Regions from separate parts of the Enterobacter sp. JS8-1 genome, predicted to be linked through region 3. Evidence: predicted binding sites of a transcription regulator. Region 3 holds the regulator's gene; each other region holds the start of a gene.
What was found. The regulator LexA, encoded in region 3, represses DNA repair genes until DNA is damaged. The targets are predictions, from matches to a motif close to TNCTGTATGTACATACAGNA.
Positions count from the first base shown of each region.

Region 1 (6,702 bases), 1.8 Mb from region 3:
GATCCGCGAGGCGCTTCATCCTTACCGGGACGATCTGACCATCGTGACCAAAATCGGCGCCCGCCGCGACGACAAAGGTGCCTGGCTCCCGGCCTTTTCCGCACAGGAACTGACTCAGGCGGTGCATGATAATCTGCGCAACCTGCAGCTGGACGTACTGGATGTGGTCAATCTGCGGATCATGTTTAGCGCCCACGGTCCTGCGGAAGGATCGATCGCTGAACCGTTGTCCACGCTGGCGGAGCTACAGCAGCAGGGGCTGGTTCGCCATATTGGATTGAGTAACGTCACTGCCTCTCAGGTCGCCGAGGCGCAGAAAATGGTGTCCGTGGTGTGCGTGCAGAACATGTACAACATTGTGAATCGCGGTGATGATTCGCTGGTGGATACGCTTGCGCAGCAGGGGATTGCCTGGGTGCCATTCTTCCCGCTGGGCGGTTTCACGCCGCTGCAATCTTCCGGGCTGCAGGCGGTTGCGGATGCGCTGGGGGCAACGGCAATGCAGGTTGCGCTGGCGTGGCTGTTGCAACGTTCTCCGAACATCCTGCTGATCCCCGGAACGTCCTCCGTGGCGCATCTCCAGCAAAACCTTGCCGCCGGGGATCTGGTGTTACCGCCGGACGCGCTGGACACGCTGAATTCACTGGTGGATTAAGCGAAAACAGAATACCGCCTGCCAGATGAAGCCCTGGCCTAGTCTGCCGCAGGCGTCATCGGGTTATTCTGCCGGTGAAGCGCTAACGCTTCCGCCACAATCTCTTGCTTACTTTTGCGGGTTTCATAGGCGGTGGTTCTGATGTACTCCATCAGGTCGGGATCGATGCGGGCGCTCAACATCCTGAGATCGGCCTCCTTTGCTAAACCGCGAGCAACGCGTTTGTCGGGATAATCACGGGCTGGCATAGAAAACGTCCTCCAAAAAGTCTTGTTAATTCGTGCTGTAAAATATGCATTAGTCTAAATTTAAAGTCAATCACTAGTGTTTTTATAGTGATTGATTTATTTGGACTCTCGCGATAAGTCATAATTAAGTCATAAATTTAAAGATAACATGGTTATTTTTATTATTGTCGACCATGCTATTTATAATCATAACCCTGTAGGGTAGATACGTTGATGCGTAACACTTTTGTGCCTGTCGCAGCAGCAGTAGCCATTTTTATTGCGGGTATTTCTATCCTCAATATTCAACTCTGGTATTCAGCACGGGCCGACAGTCAGTCGGGAGCCCGATATGCTATAAGCGATATCAATGACATTCTTGACGAGGCGCGCGTTGCCGCCCGAACGGCGACGGAAATTATCGTCAAGGGGTGCGATGCAGAAGGCCAGTATCAACTGGGTACGGAGGCAGCGCTTCAGCCACATCTCAGAACCATCGTCATCATCAGGCAGGGGCAGCCCTGGTGTTCCTCTCTGCCGGGAAATCGCGTGTTATTGCGGCATATTAATACATTACCCGATACTCCCTTATTTCTTGTTCCGGCAAGCGATACGGTAAACGGGCAGCCGGTTTTGCTCTTTCAGACCCGGTTTGCAGAAAACCGTATTATCGTGACGATCAGCGATCGCCATATCCGGGATGCGTTAAGCACGCCGTTAAAGCACGTGAATTATTCATTAGCGGTAGGCGGGAGCGCAATTGACGCCTCTGGCGAACTGCACGTCACGTCTCCCGGCGAACGTCAGGCCAGACAGGTTTACTCTGAACAATACGCCTATAGCATCCGATACAACCCTGCGCCTTTTTTCAGCCCGCAAAGGCTGCTTCGTCAGGGGGGCGGCATACTCCTTTTCGTACTGCTGGTTGCCGGTATCGCGGCTTATGTTCTGTATAAGTACCTGAACAAACACACGCTTCCTGAAGAATCACTTCGCAGTGCGATTGCGAAGAGAGAAATCATTCCGTTTTACCAGCCCGTGGTTAACGGCAGGGAGGGTACGCTGCGGGGCGTGGAAGTGCTGGCAAGATGGAAGCACCCCAAAGCGGGATATATTTCACCGGGAGCATTCATTCCGATTGCTGAAAAATCGGGGCTGATTGTTTCCCTGACACAAAGCCTGATGGCGCAGGTGGTGACGCAAATGAATGCCATCTCCAGTAAACTTCCGGAAGGTTTTCATATCGGGATTAACTTCAGCGCTTCCCATATCGGGATGCCAGGCTTCGTGGACGAATGCCTGAAATATAAAAATAGCTTCGTCAGAAAGGATTTAAACCATGTGATTGAGGTGACAGAGCGAGAGCCGCTGGATATTGATGAACGCCTCGTGCAGACCCTGAACGTGCTCCATGAAAATGGTTTTGCCATTGCCCTGGATGACTTTGGCACCGGCTATTCCGGGCTCTCTTATCTGCACGATCTGCATATCGATTACATCAAGATTGACCACAGCTTCGTCAGCAGAGTCAATGAACACGAGGACTCCACCCGGATCCTCGATTGCGTATTGGATTTAGCGCGTAAGCTCTCCATCAGCATTGTGGCGGAAGGCGTTGAGACGAAAGCGCAATTAGACTATCTCAACCGGAATAACATCGTATATCAGCAGGGATACTACTTCTTTAGACCGGTCGCCTTTACCGGGCTTATCCATATTTTGCTGTCTAAAGCCAAGGTGAAGGTCATGGTGGAGTGACTTGTACAGGCTATGGCTAAATTAAATCCGCTCAAACTTCAACGCGTTTGGGTTCGCCTCCGGAAATCATCTTGATCCTTGTCCATAATCCGTAATACTGTATTTATATACAGTATCTGGCGAGAAAGGCATTATGGACACTCTCTTTTCTTATCACCCAAAACAAGTCATTGAATTACCGTTATTTTTAGAACGCGTCGCCTGTGGTTTCCCGAGCCCGGCGCAGGATTACGTGGAGGATCGTCTCGATCTTAACCGGCTGGCAGTGAGACACCCCAGTGCGACCTATTTTATCAAGGTGAGCGGAGACTCCATGATTGGGGCGGGAATTAGCGATGGCGATCTGCTGGTGGTGGATCGTTCGTTAAATGCCGAACATGGGGATATCGTCGTGGCATCGGTCGCCGGTGAGTTTACGGTGAAAGAGCTACAGACCCGCCCGGTTCTGAGGCTATTGCCACATAATGTCCGCTATCAGCCGATCGCCTTTCAGTCCGAAGAGGAGCTGCAGATCTTCGGCGTCGTCACCCACACACTCAAAACGCATAAACATGTTCGCGCTGGTTGATGTAAATAGCTTCTATGCCTACTGCGAGCGGGTGTTCCGCCCCGATCTGGAAGGGAAGCCCATCGTGGTGGTGTCCAATAACGACGGCTGCATTATTTCACTGTCGCGAGAGGCAAAGCAGTTCGGCATAAAAATGGGTGAGCCGTATTTTAAATTCAAAGAAAAGCGCTACCCGTCGCGGGTTTACGTCTTTAGCTCGAACTATGCGCTGTATGCCGATCTCAGCAGCCGGGTCATGCAGACGCTGACCGATCTCGCTCCGGCCATTGAGATCTACTCCATTGATGAAGCATTTGTGAATGTTTCGGGTGTCAGCCACTGCCTGTCGCTGGAAACGTTCGGTCACCAGATGCGCACGCAGGTCTTTAAAAATACGGGCTTAACCGTTGGCGTCGGTATTGCTCCGACAAAAACGCTGGCGAAACTGGCCAACTATGCGGCGAAACGCTGGGCCAGCACGGGCGGCGTGGTCGATCTCTCAGGCCGCGAGCGGCAGCGTAAACTGCTTGAAAAGGTTCCGGTAGAGGAGGTGTGGGGAGTAGGACGGCGCATTACGAAAAAACTGAACGCGATGGGCATTACCACGGCGCTGGAACTGGCGGAAGCGTCATCCTGGGTCATTCGCAAACATTTTAACGTGGTAATGGAACGTACGGCGCGCGAGCTTCGCGGCGAGCCGTGCCTTGATCTGGAAGAGTTCACCCCCACTAAGCAGCAAATTATCTGTAGCCGTTCATTTGGACACCGTATTACGCAATACGAAGAGATGCACCAGGCCATTTGCGCCTACGCGGAACGCGCAGCGGAAAAACTGCGCGGCGAGCATCAGTACTGTCGCTTTATCAGCGTGTTTGTGCGCACCAGCCCGCACGCTGACAACGAAATTTATTACGGCAATCAGGCTTCTGTCACGCTGATGACGCCCACCAATGACTCGCGCGATATTATCCGCGCCGCCACGGAGGCGCTGGGGCGTATATGGCTCGACGGCTATCGCTATATGAAAGCCGGAGTCATGCTGGCGGACTTTTTCAGCAGCGGCGTCGCCCAGCTTAATTTGTTTGACGATAATCGACTGCGCGCCAACAGCGCAGCGCTGATGGAGATGATCGACAGCGTAAATCATTCCGGCAAAGGGAAGATATGGTTCGCCGGGCAGGGGATTGAGAAATCCTGGGCGATGAAGCGCGAGATGCTGTCACCGGCCTATACGACGCGGTACGCCGATTTGCCGGTGGCGAAGTAGAGGAGCGTTGCGTTATTTCTTTTGCGTCAACCAGGTTGCCGCAGCCGTCAGCACGCCGATCCACGGCATTTGGCCCGCTCCGGCCAGGAAGTTATGGCGATCGATGTCATCATTTTTACGGATATCAGCAAGGCGGGTCAGCGCCTCTTTTTCATCCATGGCGCCGATCTTCTCAAACTGTTTTTCAAACCCCTGAGCGGTGAGCTGAGCGGCCGCATCGGTGTTCGCGCTCTCGATCGCAATGAGGTTTGGGCCTTTTTTGAAAAAACAGTAATCCGGCATAAGTGCTCCAGAAAGAGGGGATACGGTAAAAACACTCTATTCCTTGCGGTTAAAAAATGCACGTGGTTTACGGCGGGAACAATTAATTTTTCTTTATTATTTCAGGCAGTAACTGCTCAATCACGCTGACGACCTTTCTGACGCGCTGCGGAATAAAGCGGGCGTCAGGATAAACGGCATAGAGGAAGCGATCGGGTAACCGCCAGTCGGGCAGTATCGGTACCAGCGTGCCCGCCTGCAGCGCGCGGGCCGCGAGCGGTCGCTGCAGGCCGCCGATGCCAATGCCGGATGCCAGCGCCTGTAGCAGCGCGTCGCTGGTATTGGCACGGAAAACGGTATTCACGTTTATCTCGACCGTTTCCTCGCCAGAAATCAGACGCAGGGGAGCATCCAGCGGAATACCGCTGAACCGTACGTGTGGCAGCGTCGCCAGCTCGCTGACGGCGTGTACCGCCTGAAAGCCGGGAGCGGCAAACAGCGCGGCTTCAATCCGCGCCAGCACGCGAGCCGCGTGCGCCTGCGGAGGCTCACTGCTTAGCCGTATCGCAACATCCACGCCTTCCGTCACCAGATCGGCAAGGCGGTCATCCAGGGAAATCATCAGCTGCAGTTCGGGATGCAGGCGCTGCAGCCCCAGCAGATGCGGCAAAATGATCTGCCCCAGGCCGCTCGGTAACTGGACATGGACGCGTCCCTGAACGCTATGATCGACAGGATGTAAACGCCTCTCCGCTTCCCCCATGGCGTCCAGCACAAGCTGCATATCTCGCCGGTAACGTTCACCCTGTTCGGTCAACTTCATCGTACGCGTTGTACGGTGCAGCAATACCACACCCAGCGATTCCTCAAGCGCCGCGATCTGTTGACTGACGGCGGACTGCTTAATACCTGTCTGACGGGCGGCTGCAGAAAACGAGCCCGCTTCAGCGACGCGCAGAAAGGTAGAAATGGCATTGAGCTTGTTATTCATTTAATGATTCTGCTTATAAGTGCCATCGGTTTCAGGGGATATCTCCAGAAAAAATAATATATCACACTGCGTCTGTCACCCATTCCGGAGAAACACCATGAATAAGATGCAGGAACACAATGTCGCCCTGGTCGCGGGTGCCAGCGGCATTGTCGGCAGACAGCTGGTCAACACGCTTCTGCACCATCAGTGGAAGGTGATCGGCCTTAGCCGCCATGCCGAGTCTCATCCTGACGGCATCCCCCTGGTGAACGTCGATTTACTGGATGCGCAGGACACTGCACGGGCGCTGCACGCCCTGAACGGTGTCACCCACATTTTTTACAGCGCCTGGGCGAACGCGGCGAACTGGACAGACATGGTTGAGCCGAACGTCACCATGCTGCGTAATCTGGTCAACACCCTCGAAAAAACGGCACCGCTACAGACGGTAAGCCTGATGCAGGGGTACAAAGTCTATGGTGCGCATCTTGGGCCGTTTAAAACCCCGGCGCGGGAAAGCGATCCCGGCGTACCGGGTGCCGAATTTAACGCCGCGCAGCTCACGTGGCTCAGCCAGTTTCAGCGGGGAAAACGCTGGCACTGGAATGCCATCAGGCCGGGCGTGGTGGGGAGTGCGGTACCGGGCAATGCCATGAATCTTGCGCTGAGCATCGCCCTCTACGCCTCCCTGTGCAAGGCGCTGGATTTACCGCTGCGTTTTCCCGGTTCGGAACAGACCTGGCACAGCATCGTTGATCATACCGACGCCGGGCTGCTGGCCGAGGTAACGCTGTGGGCCGCCACGTCACCCGAGGCACAGAATCAGGCATTCAACGTGAACAATGGCGATATCTGGCGCTGGAGCGAGCTGTGGCCGCGTATCGCACGCTGGTTTGAACTGGACTCTGCGCCGCCGGTAAGATTGTCATTTCATCAGCTGTTTAACGATTATCGCGGCGTATGGCGCGAGCTTGCCGGAGAGCGGCTGGTGGAAGCGGATATTATGCAACTGAG
Region 1 is NZ_CP185805.1:2,102,955-2,109,656, forward strand. Features, by position in the region: gene ACOQH0_RS10000 (aldo/keto reductase family oxidoreductase) at 1-655, shown strand, start outside; gene ACOQH0_RS10005 (hypothetical protein) at 694-903, opposite strand; gene ACOQH0_RS10010 (EAL domain-containing protein) at 1,117-2,640, shown strand; gene umuD (translesion error-prone DNA polymerase V autoproteolytic subunit) at 2,774-3,208, shown strand; gene umuC (translesion error-prone DNA polymerase V subunit UmuC) at 3,192-4,454, shown strand; gene ACOQH0_RS10025 (hypothetical protein) at 4,467-4,736, opposite strand; gene ACOQH0_RS10030 (LysR family transcriptional regulator) at 4,819-5,706, opposite strand; gene ACOQH0_RS10035 (SDR family oxidoreductase) at 5,804-6,702, shown strand, end outside.
Region 1: the regulator LexA is predicted to act here: its motif matches at 2,736-2,755, upstream of umuD (translesion error-prone DNA polymerase V autoproteolytic subunit).

Region 2 (6,702 bases), 1.4 Mb from region 3:
CTCCAGCCTAAAAAAACGTTACAATCAGTGGGCGTTAATTTTATCGAAAGGAAGTGAGGGTTTATGCGTACCGTTCTGAATGTGTTGAATTTTGTGCTGGGCGGTTTTGCCACCACCCTTTCCTGGCTTTTTGCCACTCTGGTCAGCATCGTGCTTATCTTTACCCTGCCGCTGACGCGCTCCTGCTGGGAAATCACCAAACTCTCCTTTATTCCCTACGGTAATGAGGCTGTCCACGTTGATGAGCTGAACCCGGAAGGTAAAAACGCGCTGATGAATACCGGCGGCACCGTACTGAATATTCTGTGGCTGATTTTCTTTGGCTGGTGGCTGTGCCTGATGCACATTTTTGCCGGTATCGCCCAGTGCGTGACGATTATTGGCATTCCTGTTGGGATCGCGAACTTTAAAATTGCCGTCATTGCCCTGTGGCCGGTTGGACGCAGGGTCGTCCCGGTTGAGGTGGCGCAAGCCGCGCGTGAGGCCAATGCTCGCCGTCGTTTTCAGTAATAAGGACTGGCCGCGCTCATGCTAAGCCCACTGCTTCGCCGTTATACCTGGAACAGCATCTGGCTTTATAACGTCAGAATTTTTATCGCGCTTTGTGGCACCGTTGCCCTGCCGTGGTGGCTGAATGACGTTAAGCTCACGATTCCGCTCACGTTAGGGGTGGTTGCGGGGGCGCTTGCGGACCTCGATGACCGTCTGGCAGGGCGTCTGCGCAACCTGGTTATCACTCTTATCTGTTTCTTTATTGCGTCCGCGTCTGTCGAGCTGCTCTTCCCGTGGCCCTGGCTATTTGCCTTAGGCCTTACGCTCTCCACCAGCGGCTTTATTCTGCTCGGCGGGCTTGGACAGCGTTATGCCACCATCGCATTTGGCGCGCTGCTGATTGCTATTTACACCATGCTGGGCGTGTCGCTGTACGATCAGTGGTACCAGCAACCCGTGCTGCTATTGCTGGGGGCCATCTGGTATAACCTACTGACGTTAACAGGGCACCTCATCTTCCCGGTGCGCCCTCTGCAGGATAATCTTGCTCGCAGCTATGAGCAGCTGGCTCATTATCTGGAGCTGAAATCCCGGCTGTTTGACCCGGATATCGAAGAGGAAAGTCAGGCCCCTCTTTACGATCTGGCGCTGGCAAACGGCCAGCTGGTCGCTATGCTGAACCAGACCAAAGCCTCCCTGCTGACCCGACTGCGCGGAGACCGCGGCCAACGCGGGACGCGAAGAACACTTCACTACTACTTTGCCGCTCAGGACATCCATGAGCGCGCCAGCTCTTCGCACGTTCAGTATGCAGCCCTGCGTGAAACGTTCCGCTACAGCGACGTGATGTTCCGCTTCCAGCGGTTACTTTCCATGCAGTCTCAGGCGTGCCAGCAGCTAGCGCGTTCAATTTTACTGCGAACGCCCTATCAGCATGACCCGCGGTTTGAGCGCGCGTTTAGCCATCTTGATGCGGCAATCGACCGCGTGCAGGCCAGTGGAACCGCACCGGAACATATAAAAGCGCTGGGGTTTTTGCTTAATAACCTGCGGGCAATCGATGCTCAGCTCGCGACGATTGAATCCGAGCAGGCGATGGCCATGCCGGGCAATGATGCCGATAATCAGCTTGCTGATGACAGCGTGCATAGCGTTAGCGACATGTGGCTGCGGCTGAGCCGCAATTTTACGCCGGAATCTGCCCTGTTTCGTCACGCGGTGAGAATGTCACTGGTGCTGTGCGTGGGTTACGCGTTAATTCAAATAACCGGTTTACACCACGGCTACTGGATCCTGCTCACCAGCCTGTTTGTCTGCCAGCCGAACTATAACGCCACCCGCCACCGCCTGGCGTTACGTATTATTGGAACGCTGGTAGGCGTCGCCATTGGTCTGCCGGTGCTCTATTTCGTGCCGTCCATCGAAGGCCAACTGGTTCTGATCGTCATTACCGGCGTACTGTTCTTCGCCTTCCGTAATGTGCAATACGCCCACGCGACGATGTTCATCACGCTGCTGGTTTTACTGTGCTTTAACCTGCTGGGAGAAGGGTTTGAAGTTGCCCTGCCCCGCGTGATCGACACGCTCATTGGCTGCGCTATCGCCTGGGCGGCGGTGAGTTTCATCTGGCCCGACTGGCGTTTTCGTAATTTACCGCGTGTGTTAGACAGGGCGATGAATGCAAACTGCCGGTACCTTGATGCGATCCTTGAGCAATACCACCAGGGGCGCGATAACCGCCTTGCTTATCGCATTGCCCGACGCGATGCGCATAACAGCGATGCGGAACTGGCGTCGGTGGTTTCGAACATGTCCACGGAACCGCGCGCCACCGCGGAAATTCGGGAAACTGCTTTTCGTCTGCTGTGTCTGAATCATACGTTCACTAGCTATATTTCTACGTTGGGCGCACACCGTGAGAAACTGACCAACCCGGGTATTCTCGCCTTACTGGATGATGCTGTCTGCTACGTCGATGATGCACTTCATCATCGGCCAGCCGATGAGCCGCGCGTTCAACAATCGCTGGATAAACTGGCCCAACGCATTGCCCACCTTGACCCGGGCGCCGACAACAAAGCACCGCTGGTCCTGCAGCAAATCGGCCTGCTGATTGCCCTGCTGCCGGAAATCTGCCGGCTGCAGCAGCAGATCGCTACCTTGAAGAATGATGCTCCTGACTCTCGGGCAGCGCATTAAACCACTCTGTCAGCTCCCGGCGAATGTCGGCCGGGAGCGCCGCTTCATGTAGCCCTTCGATGGCACCTTCCAGCGCGAACAGCACCTTAATACTTAAGGCCTTGTTTTTGGACCTCATCTTTAACCAGCATTTCCTGGCGCCCAGTTCCCGTAAGGTTTCCTCATTAGCGATGCCTGCTTCTAAAAGCAGCACCTCAAGTTGAAAGGTCAGGTTCGGAAGATCTTTTAGCCGGTTGCGCTGATGGCGCTGGCAGCGCTCCTTCCTTGCCGCGTCGAGAGCAAAGGAGGAAAGCTGGAGCAATTTGTCCCTGTCCTGCCACAGCCCGTCGTCCACCCGATAGTAATTAAGCAGGACGGGTCGGCCCCGTTTCATCAGCGTCAGAAACGAAGAGGCGTTTTTGACACAATACCTGGCACTTTCTTCACAGGCCCGGAGGTAGAGTTCCCCCTCCGACACCATCGCGAACACCGCATTATCCACCGCCAGGGTGTACCCACCGAATAGCGCCCGATGATGAATTTCGCCTAACGGTGAGAGGTATTCCTGCGATTTATAAATCCGCTCATAAGATATCTTTTTCATGATAATTCCATTAAAAATCAATTATTAACAACGATATTTCTCACTAACGGATCCGTTAGCAGGAAAATAGGCAACTTATTGCTGGAGGGCAAGATGATTTTTTATGGCGCACCAAGAATGGGTGAAATTTGCGAGTCTCTTTCCGAAAATGAGGTTGATCTTTATGCATACAGGGATTACTGTATATCCATACAGTAACTACAGGGCTGGAATGAATATGTACACTTCAGGCTATGCAAATCGCTCAACATCTCTCTCTTCTACCGCTGGCAATGTCGCGCAGAAATCCGTCGGGCGTGATTCTACAGGGCTTATCAGTGAAGTGGTTTACCGTGAAGACCAGCCTCTGTTAACGCAACTCTTATTACTGCCGCTGTTGCAACAGCTTGGTCAGCAATCACGCTGGCAGCTTTGGCTAACGCCACAACAAAAATTGAGCCGCGAGTGGGTTCTGTCTGCGGGCCTGCCGCTGGCAAAAGTGATGCAGATTAACCAACTCTCACCCTGCGATACGGTAGATTCAATGATTCGGGCCTTACGCACAGGGAATTACAGTGTGGTGATCGGATGGCTGCCTGATGAACTGTCGGAAGAGGAACACCTGAGACTGACGGAAGCAGCGGAAGAAGGTCACGCAATGGGGTTTATTATGCGACCGGTTCGTGCAGATTCTTATCGCAGAGGACAACATTCCGGGTTAAAAATTCACTCAAATTTGTATCATTGAGTGAAATTAGGAGTTTTCCTGGAATTTTTTTCGACCATAAGATGCAGAAATAGTTCAACGCGTCAAATCTTCGGCAAGGCTTGTCTGGAGCGGTTCTCGTTAATTTTGCTGCACAATTTTCGTTCAAGAAATGTTAAATATTAGGTATACGGAACTTTTTTTTTCATATGCCTGACAGACTTCACACTTGTAAGTTTTCATCTACGTTGTAGACTTTACATCGCCAGGGGTGCTCGGCCTAAGCCGAAGATATCGGTAGATTTATATTTGACCACGCCCCCCGGTGAAGGATTTAACCGTGATTTCTCTGCAGAGATCTTCATGGCAAATTTTGGATGATAACGAGGCGCAAAAAATGAAAAAGACAGCTATCGCGATTGCAGTGGCACTGGCTGGCTTCGCTACCGTAGCGCAGGCCGCTCCGAAAGATAATACCTGGTATGCAGGTGGTAAACTGGGCTGGTCTCAGTTCCATGACACCGGCTGGTACAACAGCAGCCTGAACAACGATGGCCCGACTCACGAGAGCCAGCTGGGTGCAGGCGCGTTCGGTGGCTATCAGGTTAACCCGTATGTTGGTTTTGAAATGGGTTACGACTGGTTAGGTCGTATGCCATACAAAGGCGACAACGTCAATGGCGCTTTCAAAGCTCAAGGCGTTCAGCTGACCGCTAAACTGGGTTACCCAGTAACTGACGATCTGGACGTGTACACCCGTCTGGGCGGCATGGTATGGCGTGCAGACTCCAGCAACAGCATCGCTGGCGACGACCATGACACCGGTGTTTCCCCAGTATTCGCTGGTGGCGTTGAGTGGGCTATGACCCGTGACATCGCTACCCGTCTGGAATACCAGTGGGTTAACAACATTGGTGACGGTGCTACCGTTGGCGTTCGTCCAGACAACGGCATGCTGAGCGTTGGTGTTTCTTACCGTTTCGGTCAGCAGGAAGATGCTGCACCAATCGTAGCTCCAGCTCCGGCTCCAGCTCCAGAAGTACAGACCAAGCACTTCACTCTGAAGTCTGACGTTCTGTTCAACTTCAACAAAGCTACCCTGAAACCAGAAGGTCAGCAGGCACTGGATCAGCTGTACACCCAGCTGAGCAACCTGGATCCTAAAGATGGTTCTGTAGTGGTTCTGGGCTTCACCGACCGTATCGGTTCTGACGCTTACAACCAGAAACTGTCTGAGAAACGTGCTCAGTCTGTAGTTGATTACCTGGTATCTAAAGGTATCCCAGCTAACAAGATCTCCCCACGTGGTATGGGCGAATCTAACCCAGTGACCGGTTCTACCTGTGACAACGTGAAAGCTCGCGCTGCACTGATCGACTGCCTGGCACCAGATCGTCGCGTTGAGATCGAAGTTAAAGGTATCAAAGACGTTGTAACTCAGCCTGCGGCATAAGTTATCGTCTTATAAAAAAACCCCGCCATGCGGGGTTTTTTATTGTCTGAAGAAAAGTAAGAAACTACTTTTTACCCAGCAGAGCCTGAAGATCGTTCTTCAGCGTCGACATCTGGCTGGCATACTTCTCTTTATGCTCGGCATCTTCAATCAGTTGTACTACGGTCTCTGACAGCGTTTTTCCTCGACGTTGCGCTAGCCCCGCCAGACGCTGCCAGACCATAAACTCCAGGTCGATTGATTTTTTACGGGTGTGCTGATGCTCAGCATTAAAATGCCGTTTTCGCCGCGCACGGATAGTTTGCTTCATCCGGTTTAACAGGGCGGGATTAATATGCTTCTCAATCCAGCTATTCACCTGTACCGGTTCATTTTCGAGGGTCAGCAAAATATCCACGGCCTCTTGCGCAGCGCTGGCTTCGATGTAGCAGGTGATCAGCTCCCCTTCACGGTGCTTTTTGACCAGGTACTTCCATTTCCAGCCGCTTTCGAGATTTTCCAGTTGTTGATATTTCATTGCGATCTCAGTGTTACCACGTAACTCTGTTCAGAATATCAGTTTTTTAGCAATCTGCTGAAAAGAAATCATATCCTGTGAAACATCGCTTGAGATTCACTCATTGAAATCCCGAATCCTGCTTGGGAAGAGCCCCCCGCTTACGGTATACTCCACGGTTTTACATCTGACTAAAAAACATCAACTTTGACCATTACGAAACTAGCATGGCGTGACCTGGTTCCGGATACCGAGAGCTATCAGGAACTGTTTGCACAGCCAGACCTCGCACAAGAACACGAATTCATACTTAGCGATACACAACCGCGTTTGCATTACGCGCTGGAGCAGGTGTTAAGCCCATGGGCAACATCTCCCTTCATGCTGCTCAAAGCCCCGGAAGAAGCCGAGTATTTGACGCTTCTGGGTGATGCCATGCGCGAGCTGAAACCGGAAGCGAATGCTGTTTTCGGCGGCGAGTATCGTATCACAGGGCATAATGTCACTTTCGCCCCCGCTACGCAGGCTGATGACCGTTTTGCAGCGCAGGGCGAAGTCGTTACCGCTAACTGGGTCGAAGCAGAACAACTCTTTGGTTGTCTTCGTCAGTTTAACGGTGAGCTCTCACTGCAGCCAGGGCTGGTGCATCGCGCAAACGGCGGCGTACTTATTATTTCCCTGCGCACCCTGATGTCGCAGCCGCTGCTGTGGATGCGTCTGAAAACGATCGTGAGCCAGCAGCGCTTCGACTGGGTAGGCTATGACGAGTCTCGCCCTCTGCCTGTATCCATCCC
Region 2 is NZ_CP185805.1:1,698,277-1,704,978, reverse strand. Features, by position in the region: gene ACOQH0_RS07950 (YccF domain-containing protein) at 64-510, shown strand; gene yccS (YccS family putative transporter) at 529-2,691, shown strand; gene ACOQH0_RS07940 (TfoX/Sxy family DNA transformation protein) at 2,648-3,274, opposite strand; gene sulA (SOS-induced cell division inhibitor SulA) at 3,492-4,001, shown strand; gene ompA (porin OmpA) at 4,357-5,412, shown strand; gene matP (macrodomain Ter protein MatP) at 5,477-5,929, opposite strand; gene ACOQH0_RS07920 (AAA family ATPase) at 6,116-6,702, shown strand, end outside.
Region 2: the regulator LexA is predicted to act here: its motif matches at 3,452-3,471, upstream of sulA (SOS-induced cell division inhibitor SulA).

Region 3 (6,702 bases):
AAGCTGATTGCGAAACGCGAGCGTGAAGCCTGCTTCAAAGCGTTTTTAAATAATAACTACGTCGGTCTGGTGCTGTTTTTAGGGCTGGCGATGAGTTACTTCTCATAAAAGAACGGCAGCCGAATGGCTGCCGTTTTGTTTTCTCCCTCTCCCTGTGGGAGAGGGCCGGGGTGAGGGCATCAGGCTGCTGATGACATCACTCGTCCTGCGTCGCGCTCTCAATCGTCAAACGCACGTCCGAGGTAATCAGCTCGGCCAGCATCTGGTAAATCTTGAGCGTCTCTTCCGGTTCAGCATCGCCCGTATCGCTGATAAACCCTTCATCACGCAGCGTCAGCACCAGTGAGCTGAATACCGCTTTGTCGAAGAACTCCGGTGCGTTAATGCCGTGTAGAACAGACAGGCGCTGTGCCAGCGTCCTGCTCTCTTTTTCCAGCGTACCGCGGTTGATCGACGGGTTCGCGCTGAGCAGCCAGAAGGTGATGGCGTAGCGCTGCAGCGTTTCACGGGCACCGGCGGCCAGCAGCTGCAGGGTGCGGGAACGCGACGGGTTGATATGCAGCTCGTCATTAGTCAGGGTAATCAGCCCCTGACGGCGCATCTCTTCCGTCATTTTATCCAGCTCTACCGCCAGCTCATCTTTACTCCAGCGCAGGAACAGCTCCGCTTTCAGCATCGGGTAGATGGCTTCAAGATGGCGCAACAGTTCCTGACGCGAAATGCGGCGATGCTGGGTAATAATGGCCGCCATCAGCGACGGCAACATCAGCATATGCGTGATGTTGTTGCGGTAGTACGTCATCAGCACGGCCTGCTCGCGCGGCAGGATGATGATGTCACCGATGGTGTCTTTCTCGACTTCGAACTTGTTCATCTGCAGCGCGTGGTCGATAAGCTCGCTCGCGGTAGCAGAAGGCACGGTCGAATCAACCGAGTACGGCACGTTGCGCATAATGTTCAGGTAGCAATCAAGCTGCTCGGTCAACTGTTCACGGGTCAGTGAACGCTGGCGAGAGGCCAGAAGCGCGGTACAGCACAGGTTCATGGCGTTCGCCGCACCTGCGTTGTTGATGCGCACCATCAGCTCTGCAGCAATACCGTTTACCGTAGGCGTCAGCCACGCCGGACGTACCGCTTCGATAGGGTCGATAGACTCGCGCCACTCCGGAACATGATTGTTCAGATACGTCATCAGCGGCATCGGTTCGCCAAAGTTCACGTAGCCCTGGCCAAGATTGCGCAGCTTGCTCAGGCCGCGCAGCATCTGCGGCAGGCTCTCTTTCTCTTTGGTCGCACCGCGCAGCTCTTTGGCGTAAGTGCCCACTTCCATGACGTGTTCATAGCCAATGTAGATTGGCACCAGCGTGATCGGACGCGTGCCGCCGCGCAGCATGGCCTGGATGGTCATCGACAGCGTGCCGGTTTTCGGATCGAGCAGACGACCGGTACGGGAACGACCGCCTTCCACGAAGTATTCGACGGAATAGCCGCGGCTGAACAGCTCGCCGAGATATTCACGGAATACGGTGGAATAGAGCTTGTTACCCTTAAAGGTACGGCGAATAAAGAACGCACCCAGACGGCGGAAGATCGGGCCTGCTGGCCAGAAGTTCAGGTTGATACCCGCCGCAATGTGCGGTGGCACCAGCCCCTGGTGATACAACACATAGGAGAGCAGCAGGTAGTCCATGTGGCTGCGGTGGCAGGGCACATAAACAATTTCATGACCGTCATGGGCCAGCTGGCGTACGCGCTCGGCGTTGTGGACGTTAATACCCTGATAGAGACGGTTCCATGTGAAACTCAGGATACGGTCAGAGAGACGAATCATCTCATAGGAGAAGTTTGCCGCGATCTCTTCCATCAGTGCAATGGCGTTTTGCTGTGCTTTCTCGTGGGAAATCTTCTTGCTGCGCGCTTCGTCTTCAACTGCGCGGGCAATCGCTTTGGAGGCCAGCAGCTTGTTGAACAGATCCTGACGCGCCGGGAGACGAGGCCCAACGGCAGCCAGACGCTGGCGTGCGAAGTGCATACGCGCCACGCGCGCCAGTTTTTGTGCGATGATCTTGTCGGTGCCGTGCTCGTCTGCCATACGGCGCAGCGAAACGGAAGGGGAGAAGCGTACAAAGCTGTCGCGTCCCAGCCAGGAGACCGCGAAGAACTTCTGGATGCCGTTGAGCATACGCAGCGGCGGATTCTCTTCGCCTTTTTCGCGGCCCGGACGGCGACCAAACATCACTGAGACCGGCACCATCTGCACATCCAGATCGGGATTGCTGCGGTGCAGGTCGAGATAGTCATGGAACAGCTTGATGGACTCTTCTTTCGGCGTGTAATAGGTAAACACGCGCGGCCCGCCGTGAATAAACACGTAGCGCGGCAGCAGAGTGCCATCAACTTCAAGCGGTTCAAGTGGGTCAGGTAAATCATGCGCCAGACATTGGGCGCGAAGCGTCAGCAGGTCTGCCTTCGAGTTATAAGGCAAAACGTACATAATAGGGCGCGACGTATCGAGCCCTAATTCCAGCGCAGGTTCTGCTGGGATAGACTTACTTTTTACCAGGACGCTTAATGGTAAATTAAGTAATTTGTAGTAAATTCGTGGCCAGCCGGACATAAACGATGTAAAGCCTCTGGTTAATAATGCAATTGCGGCGCAAGGATAACAGAAAGCGCGCAAAATTTCTGTTGTTACCCGTCATACTTCAGGCTACAGCGAAACGCGCTGCTGCCAGAGTTACTGACGCTATTTCCAATAAAAGGTTCTATTAATGGCCAATAATACCACTGGGTTAACTCGAATCATCAAAGCTGCCGGCTATTCATGGAAAGGTTTCCGTGCCGCATGGGTCAATGAAGCCGCGTTTCGCCAGGAGGGCGTTGCCGCTATCGTCGCGGTTATCATCGCCTGTTTCCTTGATGTTGATGCTATTACCCGCGTACTTCTCATCGGCTCTGTTCTTTTGGTGATGATAGTGGAAATTCTCAATAGCGCTATTGAGGCGGTTGTGGACCGTATCGGTTCAGATTTCCACGAACTTTCTGGCCGTGCGAAAGACATGGGGTCTGCCGCTGTGCTGTTGGCGATTATCACGGCAGCGATCACTTGGGTTACGTTGCTTTGGTCACATTTCCGATGAGCCTCGAGGAATAATTAAGTCCCTGGTTTTTTGTGCAGTTTTTGGTTCCAAAATCGCCTTTGACTGTATATACTCACAGCATAACTGTATATACACCCAGGGGGCGGAATGAAAGCGTTAACGACCAGGCAGCAAGAGGTGTTTGATCTCATCCGGGATCATATCGGCCAGACGGGTATGCCACCCACGCGTGCGGAAATCGCTCAGCGTCTGGGCTTCCGTTCTCCAAATGCGGCCGAGGAACACCTGAAAGCGCTGGCGCGCAAAGGTGTGATTGAAATTGTGTCTGGCGCGTCTCGCGGCATTCGTCTGCTGGTGGAAGAAGAGACAGGTATTCCGCTGATTGGTCGTGTCGCCGCAGGTGAACCTCTGTTGGCCCAGCAGCATATTGAAGGTCACTATCAGGTTGATCCTGGTATGTTCAAGCCGAGTGCGGATTTCCTGCTGCGCGTCAGCGGGATGTCTATGAAAGATATCGGCATTCTTGACGGCGATCTGCTGGCCGTTCACAAAACGCAGGATGTACGTAACGGTCAGGTTGTGGTCGCGCGTATTGATGATGAAGTGACCGTCAAACGGCTGAAAAAACAGGGTAATACCGTACAGCTGCTGCCCGAAAATAACGAATTCTCCCCGATTGTGGTGGATCTGCGCGAACAGAACTTCTCCATTGAAGGTCTCGCCGTTGGTGTTATCCGCAACGGTGAATGGCTGTAACTTCTTCCTGACAGGCTACGGGTCTCCGTAGCCTGGATCATTTCCCATTCCCGGTATTTTTCATGTCACTGCTGACGGCTTCTGATAAGGCATTGTGGCGTCTTGCACTGCCGATGATTTTTTCCAATATCACCGTTCCCCTGCTTGGCCTGGTGGACACCGCGGTGATTGGTCATCTGGATTCTCCCGTTTATCTGGGCGGCGTGGCGATTGGCGCAACGGCGACCAGTTTTCTCTTTATGCTCCTGCTCTTCTTACGCATGAGTACCACGGGGCTTACGGCACAAGCCTATGGCGCGAAAGATCCGCTGCGACTGGCGCGGGCGCTGGTTCAGCCACTCATTCTGGCGCTTGGGGCAGGCGCGTTAATCGTTCTGTTTCGCACGCCGCTGATTGATCTGGCTCTGCACATTGTGGGCGGCAGCGAGGCGGTGCTGGAGCAGGCCAGGCGCTTCCTTGAAATCCGCTGGCTCAGCGCGCCCGCATCGCTGGCAAACCTGGTTCTGCTGGGCTGGCTGCTGGGCGTGCAGTACGCTCGTGCGCCGGTCATCCTGTTGGTGGTGGGAAACCTTTTGAACATCGTGCTCGACCTCTGGCTGGTGATGGGCTTGCACATGAACGTACGGGGCGCGGCGCTGGCAACCGCAGTTGCAGAATACAGCACGTTTCTCATCGGACTGTGGATGGTCTGGCGCGTACTGGTCATGCGTGGAATCTCCCTCGTCATGCTGAAAACCGCGTGGCGCGGCAACATCCGCGAGCTGCTGGCGCTGAACCGGGACATCATGTTGCGCTCGCTCCTGCTGCAACTCTGTTTTGGTGCGTTAACGGTTTTTGGTGCCCGTCTTGGGCCTGAGATCGTTGCGGTCAACGCGGTACTGATGACATTGCTGACGTTTACCGCGTATGCGCTGGATGGCTTTGCTTACGCCGTGGAGGCGCACTCCGGGCAGGCATACGGTGCGCGTGAAAGTGGCCAGCTCCGCGAGGTGTGGCGAGCGGCTTGCCGTCAGTCAGGTCTGGTCGCGCTGGCATTCGCACTGATTTATGCCTGTTTCGGCAGCGATATTATCGCGTTACTCACGTCGTTACCGGCTTTACGCGAACTGGCGGGCCACTATCTCATCTGGCAGGTGATCTTACCGGTGGTGGGCGTCTGGTGTTATCTGCTGGACGGCATGTTTATTGGCGCAACGCGCGGCGCGGAGATGCGTAACAGCATGGCGGTCGCGGCTGCAGGTTTTGGCATGACGCTGCTGACCTTACCGTATTTGGGCAACCATGGTTTATGGCTGGCACTGGCGGTTTTCCTGTCGCTGCGCGGATTGTCGCTGGCATTCATCTGGCACCGCCACTGGCAAAACAATACCTGGCTCCCTTCCCGTCACGATATATCGTGACGGTTAAAGATTCCGAATATGAAATCAACCGCCGAATCCTTAACTACAATTATTATCACGTCCAGCAGAAAAGAACGTAACGGACGTTACGACCCAACGCTTAACTAAGAGGACACGATGATGAATAAAGACGAAATCGGCGGCAACTGGAAGCAGTTTAAAGGTAAAGCGAAAGAACAGTGGGGTAAGCTGACGGATGACGATATGACCGTCATTGAAGGTAAACGCGATCAGCTTGTCGGTAAAATCCAGGAGCGTTACGGCTACGCAAAAGACCAGGCGGAAAAAGAAGTGGGCGACTGGGAAAAACGCAACGACTACCGCTGGTAACCGGGCTATACCCGAGAGTACAAGGAAGTACACCCTGAGGGCGGCCCTGAGCCGCCTTTTCTTTTGCCGTTAACGCGGCTTTTTCTTCACGAGAATGGAGTGATCGTGTTGGCATTCATCCTGATGACGACAGGATTCCACCTCCACGCACGCCGAGCACAGCCCGTGCGCTTCAATCACGTTATGACGCAGGGCGAAGCCCATTTTAGCCGCCAGCGTATGCATAATATCTTCCACGCCTTCCGCACACTCTTCCTTTACCGCGCCGCAGCGGTCGCAGATAAACATGGCTGAGGTATGGGTTGGCTGATCGAACAGATGGCACAGTACATAGCTGTTGGTCGATTCAACTTTGTGCACAAACCCTTGTTCCAGCAGGAAATCCAGCGCACGATAAACCGTAGGCGGTTTTGCCTGCGGCTCGCTTGCACGCAGCAAATCCAGCAGGTCATATGCGCTGATGGCACTCTGTTGCAGGCTCATCAGGCGCAATACCTCGAGGCGCTGCGGAGTCAGGCGCACATTGCGTTGCGCACACAGCTTTTCGGCCTGCGCTAACAGCTCTTTTGTGGACTTATCCATTTAGCACCTCGGATGTATAGGATGGAAAACCCTCACTTTATCATGTTCTGGTAAAAACACCGAGATCCACCAGGCTGTGCTATACCTGACGCATCGCAATTCGGGGAATTAACCATGAAAAGACCTGACTGTATTAAGCACTGGCAAGATGTGGAAGGTGCTGACGATTCGACCTATCCCGACAGTAACGAACTTTTTTCCATCGGCGCGCCCCTTGCTCGCAGGCTGGGCTTAGGCCGCATCGGTATTCATCATGAGCGTTTGCCGCCAGGGCGTCGTACGTCTTATCCGCATGCGGAAAGCGACGAAGAAGAGTTTATTTATGTGCTTGAAGGGCATCCGGAGGCCTGGATAAACGGCTACCTGTGGAAGCTTGAGCCAGGAGACAGCGTGGGGTTCCCCGCCGGGACGGGCGTTTGCCATACCTTTATTAACAATACCGACGAAGAGGTGCGGTTGCTGGTTGTCGGCGAGGCCAACAAAAAGCAAAACCGTATCTACTATCCGCTGAACCCGGTTTATGCCGCGACGCG
Region 3 is NZ_CP185805.1:286,188-292,889, forward strand. Features, by position in the region: gene ubiA (4-hydroxybenzoate octaprenyltransferase) at 1-108, shown strand, start outside; gene plsB (glycerol-3-phosphate 1-O-acyltransferase PlsB) at 197-2,617, opposite strand; gene ACOQH0_RS01385 (diacylglycerol kinase) at 2,772-3,140, shown strand; gene lexA (transcriptional repressor LexA) at 3,249-3,857, shown strand; gene dinF (MATE family efflux transporter DinF) at 3,920-5,257, shown strand; partial or broken gene ACOQH0_RS01400 (hypothetical protein) at 5,254-5,328, shown strand; gene ACOQH0_RS01405 (CsbD family protein) at 5,378-5,587, shown strand; gene zur (zinc uptake transcriptional repressor Zur) at 5,657-6,169, opposite strand; gene ACOQH0_RS01415 (cupin domain-containing protein) at 6,284-6,702, shown strand, end outside.